Regions from separate parts of the Delftia sp. 60 genome, predicted to be linked through region 1. Evidence: predicted binding sites of a transcription regulator. Region 1 holds the regulator's gene; each other region holds the start of a gene.
The links. Region 1 encodes HrcA, which represses chaperone genes, less so after heat shock. Its sites were predicted from a motif close to TTAGCACTCNNNNNNNNNGAGTGCTAA; they were not measured.
Positions count from the first base shown of each region.

Region 2: CLV01_RS26925 (co-chaperone GroES) is a predicted target of HrcA. The motif match lies at 1,977-2,003, and genes of this name have one in related genera.
Region 3: rpoH (RNA polymerase sigma factor RpoH) is a predicted target of HrcA. The motif match lies at 1,730-1,756, and genes of this name have one in related genera.

Region 1 is NZ_PEFD01000001.1:5,702,185-5,705,454, reverse strand. Features, by position in the region: partial or broken gene recN (DNA repair protein RecN) at 1-126, opposite strand, end outside; gene CLV01_RS25685 (NAD kinase) at 129-1,025, opposite strand; gene hrcA (heat-inducible transcriptional repressor HrcA) at 1,056-2,060, shown strand; tRNA gene CLV01_RS25675 (tRNA-Ile) at 2,128-2,206, shown strand; tRNA gene CLV01_RS25670 (tRNA-Arg) at 2,384-2,460, shown strand; gene CLV01_RS25665 (CHASE2 domain-containing protein) at 2,547-3,270, opposite strand, start outside.
Region 2 is NZ_PEFD01000001.1:5,987,900-5,991,169, forward strand. Features, by position in the region: gene CLV01_RS26915 (FecR family protein) at 1-897, opposite strand, end outside; gene CLV01_RS26920 (RNA polymerase sigma factor) at 861-1,538, opposite strand; gene CLV01_RS26925 (co-chaperone GroES) at 2,091-2,381, shown strand; gene groL (chaperonin GroEL) at 2,428-3,270, shown strand, end outside.
Region 3 is NZ_PEFD01000001.1:1,863,466-1,866,735, forward strand. Features, by position in the region: partial or broken gene CLV01_RS08375 (Bug family tripartite tricarboxylate transporter substrate binding protein) at 1-665, opposite strand, end outside; gene rpoH (RNA polymerase sigma factor RpoH) at 755-1,699, opposite strand; gene CLV01_RS08385 (IclR family transcriptional regulator) at 1,886-2,674, opposite strand; gene CLV01_RS08390 (tripartite tricarboxylate transporter substrate binding protein) at 2,951-3,270, shown strand, end outside.

The DNA of each region.
Region 1 (3,270 bases):
TGCGTCGATCAGGATGGATTTGCCGGCGCCGGTCTCCCCGGTCAGCACGGTGAAGCCCGCATGCCAGTCCAGATCCAGGGCCTGCACGATCACGAAGTCGCGCAGAACGATGCGCTTGAGCGCCATGGTCAGGCGCCTCCCTCGTTCCAGCCCAGTTTCTTGCGCAGCGTGGCGAAGTAGTTCCAGCCCTTGGGATGCAGAAAGCGCACGCTGTGGTGGGCGCGGCTCACGAGGATGCGATCGCCGTGCTGCAGCGAGGCCAGGGACTGCATGTCGAAATTGGCGCTGACATCGCGCCCGGCCACGACCTCGATCGTGACCTCGTTGGCATCGGACAGCACGATGGGGCGGTTGGACAGGTTGTGCGGCGCAATGGGTGCCATCACCCAGGCGGGGATGGACGGATGCATCATCGGCCCGCCAGCGGACAGGGCATAGGCCGTGGAGCCCGTGGGCGTGGCCACGATCAGGCCGTCGGCGCGCTGGTTGGAGACAAAGCGGCCGCCCACCTCGATGCGCAGCTCCACCATGCCCGATGTGCCGCCGCGGTTGACCACCACGTCGTTCATGGCCAGGGCCTCGAACACGCACTGGCCGTCGCGGATCACGCGGGCGCACATCAGAGGACGCAGGTCCTCCTCGTATTCGCCCTGCAGCATGGGCGTGAGCGTGGCCTCGAAGTCCTCCAGCGCGATGTCGGTGACAAAGCCCAGGCGGCCCTGGTTCACCCCGATCAGGGGCGTTCCGTATTGCGCCAGGTGCCGGCTCACGCCGAGCATGGTGCCGTCGCCGCCGACGACCAGGCCCAGGTCGCAATGCCTGCCCAGGCCATCGACATCGAGGGTGGGGTAGTCTGTGAGCCCTGCGTGCAGGGCCGATTGGGTATCAAGCACGACTTCGCAGCCCTGGCGCCTGAGGAAGTCCGCAATGCGCTCAAGCGCGTTGCTGGCATTCTCGGACGGGGCGCTTGCGCTGGGAGCGTGGTACTTCCCGATCAAGGCAACGTGGCGAAACGTGGACGTCATTTCTGGAAATTACATCATTAAAATCATCACATGCTCGACGAACGTGCCAAGTTGTTGCTCAAAGCGCTGATCGAGCGTTATATCGCTGACGGCCAGCCTGTGGGCTCGCGAACCCTGTCGCGTGCGTCGGGGCTTGAATTGTCGCCTGCCACGATACGCAATGTGATGGCTGACCTCGAAGACCTGGGGTTGATCATCAGCCCGCACACCTCGGCGGGCCGCATTCCGACCGCCCGGGGCTACCGGCTGTTCGTGGACACCATGCTCACTGCAGACCGTGCCGATATCGTGACGCCCGAGCTCGCGCCCGAGCAGCCGCAGAAAGTCATCGCCAACGCCGCCAACCTGCTGTCCAGCCTTTCCCAGTTCGTGGGCGTGGTGCTGGTGCCGCGCCGCACCTCGGTGTTCAAGCACATCGAATTCGTGCGGCTGTCGGAGCGGCGCTTTCTGGTCATCATCGTATCGCCCGACGGTGACGTGCAAAACCGCGTCATCTTCACCGACGTGGACTACTCGTCCTCGCAGCTGATCGAAGCCTCCAACTTCCTCAACAGCCACTACGCGGGCCTGGCGATGGAAGAGGTGCGCGAGCGCCTCAAGGGCGAGGTGGAGCTGCTGCGCGGCGAGGTGGCCACGCTCATGCAGGCGGCCGTCAACATCGGCACGGAGGCCATGACCAGCGCCCAGGAGGACGTGGTCATCGCGGGCGAGCGCAACCTGCTGTCGGTCAGCGATTTCTCCAGCGACATGGGCAATCTGCGCCGCGCCTTCGACCTGTTCGAGCAAAAGACTCAGATCCTCAGGCTGCTGGATTTTTCCAGCCAGGCGGAAGGCGTGCGCATCTACATCGGCGGTGAAAGCCAGGTCGTGCCTTTCGAGGAGCTGTCCGTGGTCAGCGCGCCCTACGAGCTCGACGGCAAGGTGGTGGGTACGCTGGGCGTGATCGGGCCCACCCGCATGCACTACGACCGCATGATCCAGATCGTGGACATCACCTCCAAGCTCGTCAGCAATGCGCTGAGTCACAAGCGCTGAGTCCTGCGGGTTAGGCTCTACAATAGTTGTTTGCCATGGCCTGCATCCGTGCTGCCTTGGTGAATCAGGGGCCTTAGCTCATGCTTGGTTAGAGCAGCGGACTCATAATCCGTTGGTGCCCAGTTCGACTCTGGGAGGCCCTACCATCCATTGGTATGAAAAGCCTGCCGCCTTTCCGGGCGGCAGGCTTTTTTGCTGGGCACACGGCGCTGCATGGCGATGCCATCGCCCGGTTGCCAGGGAATGCGGTCGCCGGGTTTTTTGCAGAAATATGGCGCTTTTGTCCGGGAGCCCCAAAACCCGCTGCTACAATGCGAAGCGTTGCGGCTGTAGCTCAGCTGGATAGAGTACTTGGCTACGAACCAAGGGGTCGTGGGTTCGATTCCTGCCAGCCGCACCAAAAAACGCAAAGCCCTGAAGTTGAAAGACTTCAGGGCTTTTTCGTTTTCCGCATCCGCATCCGCATCCGCGTCCCTGAGATGCCAGTCAGGCCTTTTCCGCTTTCGGCAGCACGATGCTGAAGGAGCTGCCCTGGCCGGGCGTGCTTTCTATCTCAAGCCGCCCACCATGGCGGGCGGCCACGGTGCGCACAAAGGCCAGGCCCAGGCCCACGCCGTCGAGGTGCTGGTGATGGTCCAGGCGCTCGAACGGCTGGCTCAGCCGGGCAACGGCCTGCCCATCCATGCCGGGCCCGTGGTCCCGGATGGTGATGCGGCAATGGCCTGCGTCCTGCCGCAGCAGGCATTGCACCGTGGCGGGGTTTGCCTGATCTGCGCGCGCTCCGTATTTGATGGCGTTGCCGATCAGGTTGACGGCCGCGCGGTGGAGCATGCCCGCATCGCCCAACACGGGGCATTCCTGTTCGGGCAGGTGGAACTCCAGCTGCACATGGGCCGCAGAGGCCTGGGCCCAGCAGCTTTCCACGGCCTGGTCCAGCACCAGGCCCAGGTCCAGCCGTTCCCGGCGCAGCGCCTGCTGCTGGGCGCGTGCCAGGTGCACGAAATCGTCGGCCAGCTGCAGGGAGGCCTGGGCATAGCCTTCGATGCGCGGCAGCAGGAGGCCGAGGTCGGGTGCCTGTACGGCGCCGCGCTGCATCTCCAGCAAGGTGATGATGGATGCCACGGGCGCACGGATGTCGTGCGAGATGAACTGCATGGCCAGGTCGCGCTGGGCCTGGGCGCTGCGCAGATCGCTGATATCGACCAGGGTG
Region 2 (3,270 bases), 290 kb from region 1:
GAAGTAGATCTGCCCGGTCCGCCATTGCGCAACGTCTTGCGTTGCCACTGAAAGGCTGCGGCGGCGCCCGCTTGCGGGATCGATGGCCACACCCGCGCCCGGGCCCATGGCGAGCACAGGGGCTTCGGGATGGGTCTTTGAGCGCACCTCGACGCGCCCTTCCTGCACCTGCACCACGAATTCCGGCGGGGCTGCCCGCACATTGAATGCGGTGCCGACGACGCGCACCTGGCTGCCGCCGCTGTCCACGGTGAAGGGCTTGTCGGCATCCGCCGCGACCTGGAAGAAGGCCTCGCCCTGGTCGAGTACGGTTTCGCGCCGGCGGGGGTAGTAGCGCACCTGAAGGCGGCTGTTGGCATTGAGCGCCACCTGCGATCCATCGGGCAGGTCGATGCGGCGAAGTTCACCCGGAGCGGTGGCGATATCGACCGCATAGCTGGCGGTGTTGTCCCAGCGGTGCCAGCCGTACCCGGCAACAACCACGGCGAACAGTGCTGCGGCGAAGGCCGATGCCATGGCGGGTCTGCGCGGCCGGTCCGCGGCCCCTGCAGCACTGCGTGGCTGCGGCGCCGGCCTGCCGGCGCGCGGCGCTTCGCGGGCGGCAGCCGCTGGCGGATTGCGCCCGTAGACGGCCGGGAACATGGCCTTGAGCTGCTCCGCTTCACGCCAGGCGCGGCCGACACCGTCCATGGCCTCGCGATGGGCCGGGTCCTGCGCCAGCCACTCGTCGAGAGCGCGCTCGTCCGCGCCCGACCAGCCGGGCTGCTGGCGACGCACATACCACTCGCCCGCGCGATGGTTGAGCCCAAGCACCTGCTCGGGCGGGAGGTCCTGCAACCGGGAATGGCCTGGCTCTGCGCTCATGCTCTTTTGCCCTGCGCCGGTGGGGCGGCGCATTCGTCGTCGTTGTCTTCTTCGGCATCCAGTGTGCCCTGCAGGGCCTGCAGGCGCCTCATCTGAGTGGCACTTGCGAACAAGATGCGCGTCTCGCAATAGCCGACGGCCCGGCCCAGGTGCTTCACCACCATCCGTGTACTGATCCCCATGCAATCGGCGGTTTCCTCAACGGTGCGCCCCTCGATCCGTTGAAGAATGAAGGCTTCGCGCTGCCGTGGCGGCAGTTCCTGGATCGCCTCGTGCAGCCGCGTCAGCCGCTGGCGGCTCTCGGCTTGACGCTCGGTGTCTCCGAAGCCCTCGGCAGAGATGGCAAGCAGCTCTTGCTGGCAGTCGTCATACGGAACACTCTGGAGCCCGTGCGCCTCCGGGCCCTTTTCCCAGTCTCGCGCCGCCACGCTGCGCACGGTCTGCCGCAGATAGGGCTGCTCCTGCCCGGGCTCGAGATTCCTGCCCGTGGCGGCCACCCGCGCGAACACTTCCTGCGCCGCGTCCTCGACCGCTGCAGTGGTTCGAAAGTGTCGGCGCAACATGCGCATCACAGGCGTGCGCCAACGCGTATAGAGCGCAACCAGGGGAGCCTCTGGAGTCTGGCGCCCAGGTATCGGCTCACCCCGCGCTGCGGAGACCGGATCGCGTTTCATCCCCTAGCCTTTGCGCACGGGAGGAATGCAGCAGCCGACCGTGAACCCGCAAGGGCACTGCATTCGTCAGTGATGAAAGTCTGGAGGTGAGGCACAACGCGCAGATGGGCAACCGATCCGTGGCGCCGGGGACCCCCACGCATCGGATGGACAACGACGGGGAGGGGCGCCCTGGCCATGTGCGCAGATCGCATGGATGAATGAGATTCATTCACATTCTAGCGCCTGGACGTCCTGCAATCAGGACTCTGGCCCCCAGCAGCGCGCCGCAGGAACTCCATCGGCGCGGGCTCCGCAGATGCCACGTCTTGCCATAGTGCTGGCCGAGCGATGAGCCAACACCCACCGGGAATCCGTGGCGCAAAAGCATGTGAGGCGTCGTTACACACTGCGGCACATCGACCCTACCCCTTGAATCCTGGCCGAATTGCCTTATTATTAGCACTCGTTGGGTATGAGTGCTAACAGTCCTCTGTCCCACATTGCTTCGAATGCCGGCCCGCCGGGCCGGCAAGTCTTTGTTTCAACTTTGTTGATGATTTAGGAGTTGGTATGAACCTGCGTCCCCTGCACGATCGCGTGATCGTGAAGCGCCTCGAGAACGAAACCAAGACGGCTTCGGGCATCGTGATCCCCGAGAATGCCGCCGAGAAGCCCGACCAGGGCGAAGTGCTGGCAGTGGGCCCCGGCAAGAAGAACGACAAGGGCGAAGTGATCGCTCTGAACGTGAAGGTCGGCGACCGCGTTCTGTTCGGCAAGTACAGCGGCCAGACCGTCAAGGTCCATGGCGACGAACTGCTGGTGATGAAGGAAGACGACCTGTTCGCAGTCGTCGAAAAGTAATCCGCGCTTCGAAACCGCACTTTCCAACTGAATCCGGAGAATTGAAATGGCAGCAAAAGACGTAGTTTTCGGCGGCGAAGCACGCGCCCGCATGGTTGAAGGCGTGAACATCCTGGCCAACGCGGTCAAGGTCACCCTGGGCCCCAAGGGCCGCAACGTGGTGCTGGAGCGCTCCTTCGGCGCCCCCACCGTGACCAAGGACGGTGTCTCGGTCGCCAAGGAAATCGAACTCAAGGACAAGCTGCAGAACATGGGCGCCCAGCTCGTGAAGGAAGTGGCCTCCAAGACCAACGACATCGCCGGTGACGGCACGACCACCGCCACCGTGCTGGCACAGGCCATCGTCCGCGAAGGCACCAAGTACGTGGCCGCCGGCCTGAACCCCATGGACCTCAAGCGCGGCATCGACAAGGCTGTCGCCGCCCTGGTGGAAGAGCTGAAGAAGCAATCCAAGGCCACCACCACCTCCAAGGAAATCGCCCAGGTCGGCTCGATCTCCGCCAACTCCGACGAATCCGTGGGCAGCATCATTGCCGAAGCCATGGACAAGGTCGGCAAGGAAGGCGTGATCACCGTTGAAGAAGGCAAGTCGCTGGCCAACGAACTCGACGTCGTCGAGGGCATGCAGTTCGACCGCGGCTACCTGTCGCCCTACTTCATCAACAACCCTGAAAAGCAGGTTGCCCTGCTGGACAACCCCTTCGTGCTGCTGTTCGACAAGAAGATCAGCAACATCCGTGACCTGCTGCCCACGCTGGAAGCCGTGGCCAAGGCCGGCCGTCCCCTGCTGATCATTGCAGAAGACGTCGAAGGCGAAGCCCTGGCAACGCTGGTGGTCAACACCATCCGCGGCATCCTGAAGGTTGTGGCTGTCAAGGCTCCTGGCTTC
Region 3 (3,270 bases), 3.8 Mb from region 1:
GGCCTGCACCTGGGCCATGGCCAGTGCGGGCGGCAGCATGGACAGCTGCAGGTCGCCCCCTGGATGGCGTTGAACACCTGCGGATAGCCGGGGTAGGGGATGTGTTCGGGCCTGAGCGCGGAGCGGCTCTTGAGCAGCTCCATGCCCAGGTGGCCCACCGTGCCCACGCCAGGGGAGCCGTAGCTCCAGCGGCTGCCGGCCTGTGCAGCGGCCTCCAGGAAGGCGCGGCCCTCGGGCGCGCCGGCCGGAGCCACCAGCACCAGGGGCGCCACGCCGATCAGGCTGACGGGCTGCAGGTCCTTCACAGGGTCGTAGCGCACGGCGGGGTTGAGCAGGCGGGCAATCGTCAGGTTGCCGTTGATCATCACGCTGAAGGTATGGCCGTCGCGCGCACGGGCCACCTGCTCGCCTGCGATGTTGCCGCCGGCGCCCACCTTGTTCTCGACGACGACGGGCTGGCCCAGGCGCTTTTCCAGCGGCTCGGCCAGTGCGCGCGCCGTGAGGTCCGGGGAAGATCCTGCGGGAAAGCCGACGATCAGGTGCAGCGGCTTGCTGGGCCAGTTGTCGCCCGCCACGGCAGCGCAAGGCAGCAGGGCCGAGGCCAAGGCGGTGGCCAAGGCATTGGCGAAGAGGCGGCGTAGTGGCGAGATGGCGCTGGCGGGCATGGGGTACGTGGGGGCCGCAAAGGCTGCGGGCAATAAAAAACCCGGAGATTATCCGGGTTTGTCGTGAAGCGGCCTGTCAGCCCAGGCCATCAGGCGAACTCGGCCAGGGCCTTCTTCATCTTCTTCATGGCAGCCACCTCGATCTGGCGGATGCGCTCAGCGCTGACACCGTACACGGCGGCCAGCTCATGCAGCGTCATGCCGCCCGAGCCGTCGTCGTTGACCTTGAGCCAGCGCTCCTCGACGATGCGGCGGCTGCGGTCGTCCAGCGAATCCAGTGCCATGGCAATGCCGTCGGTGGCCAGGTGGTCGCGCTGGCGCGACTCGATCATGGCCGTGGGTTCGTGTGCGCCATCGGCCAGGTAGGCGATGGGGCCGAAGGCCTGCTCGCCATCGTCGCTGGGCGAGGGGTCCAGCAGCACGTCGCCACCGGCCAGGCGCGTTTCCATCTCCATGACTTCTTCGCGCTTGACGTTGAGCTTCTCTGCCACGGCGTCGATCTCGCCCGAGGTCAGCGTGTCACGCAGCATGGCGCCGTCCTCGGCCATGGCGGCGTCAGACTTCAGGCCCTGCTTCATGGAACGCAGGTTGAAGAACAGCTTGCGCTGGGCCTTGGTCGTGGCGACCTTGACCATGCGCCAGTTCTTCAGGATGTACTCGTGGATCTCGGCCTTGATCCAGTGCATGGCGTAGCTCACCAGGCGCACGTTCTGATCGGGGTCGAAGCGCTTGACGGCCTTCATCAGGCCCACGTTGCCTTCCTGGATCAGGTCGCCGTGCGGCAGGCCGTAACCCAGGTACTGGCGCGAGATGGACACCACCAGGCGCAGGTGGGACATCACCAGACGCCCTGCGGCGTCCAGATCGCTGTGTTCTTTGAGCTTGCGGGCGTAGTCCTGCTCTTCCTCAAGGGTGAGCATGGGCAGGCGGTTGACCGCGGAAATGTAGGCATCCAAATTGCCCAGAGGCGGCACCAGGGCCCAGGGGTTAGCGGGTGCCAAGGTGGTCGCAATGGAGCCGGAGGCGTTTGTCATTGCAGAGTTCCTTTCTTCCATTCCTTCATATTAGCACTCGTTATGACCGAGTGCTAAAGCCAAAGTTCCGTGGGTTTTTCAGACGGTTGCACTCATTTTTGGAGTGCCAAAAGTCGTTTGTGCCTAGTCTGAGCGATTTTTGGAAACCCTGCTTGCCAGCGGTGGGCGCATATTGCTGGGAGAGCATTACAGTTTTTCCAGCAGGCTTTCAATCTGCCGGCCCAGTTGCAGCAAGGCCGGGTGCAGCTCCTGCACGATGGCCGGCAAAGGCTCCGTGGTGGAGACGCTGCAGTTCAGGACATAGATGGCATCGGGTGTCACCAGCGGCGTGGCCAGTGCAACCACTTCCGGCTGCCACGATGCGGCGCAGAAGCCTTGGCTTTTCACGGACTTGATCGCCGCCTGGATCTGCTGCTCCAGCGCAGGCCATTGGGCGCCCCTCTTGAGCCTGAAGCTGTCGAGCAAGGCCTTGCGCCTGGCCGCTGGCGCCGCTGCCAGGTAGGCGCGCCCCAGCGACGTCAGTTCCATGGGAACGCGCTGGCCCGAGACCACATGCCTGAGCACGATCCGGCGGTTGTAGCGGATGGATTCCAGGTAGACCATCTCGTCCCGGTCGGGACATGCCAGGCCCACGTTGATCCGGCGTGTCTCGGCGAGGGTGCGCATCAGGGGCGCCGCAATCGACAGCACCGTCGAGCCCGTGCGCATGGCGTGCGCCAGGCTCAGGACCGCCGGGGCCAGGCGAAAGGCCCGGCTTGGTTGGTCGGCCTGCAGCATGCCGCAGCCCACCAGGGTCTGCGTCAGCCGGGTGACCGTGGCCTTGGACAGGCCGGTGCGTTCCGCCAGGTCGCTGTTTCCCAGCAGTTCCGAGCCGGGCCTGAACGCACGCAGTATTTCGACGCCTCTTTCCAGGGAGCGGTTGCTCGGGGACTGTCCCGGCTTGTCATGGAGGATGGGGGATCGCCTGTTCGTCATGCTGCTGCCGCTGGTGGGAGGACGCGCTTGCCCCGGTGTCGAAAGCTGTGTTCTTACTGCCCGGGTACGGGCGCCTGATGGAAGCCAAGTATTCCACCGAATGCAAGGGAAATGCAGCCGCAGGCTCTGGCGCGCCCGCTTTGGAATTTCACTGGTTGGAATATGGGGGGTCACAAGCGCGGTGCGTTTCCCTAAGCTTTCACAAGCCAGTCGCCAGCGTCATCGCAACGCTGGCGCAGTGACCAGACCTCTGTCCATAGAACCAGGAGACACACCATGCCCAGTTTCGCCGCCCGCCGTTGTGCAAGGGCCATTGCGTTCATTGCCGTGCTCGCGACTGTCTGCAGCGCAGCATCTGCAGCATTCCCTGAAAAGCCCGTGCGCCTCGTCGTGCCCTTTGCGCCAGGCGGTGGAACGGACCTGATCGCCCGCACGCTGGGGGCCGAGATGGCCAAGGACCTGGGCCAGCCCGTCATCGTGGACAACAAGCCCGGTGCCGGCACGATCATCGGCACCGACAACGTTGCCAAGAGTGCGCCGGACGGTTACTCCGTGGTCGTGGCTTCGTTCGCGCACGCCGTCAATCCGGCGTTGCA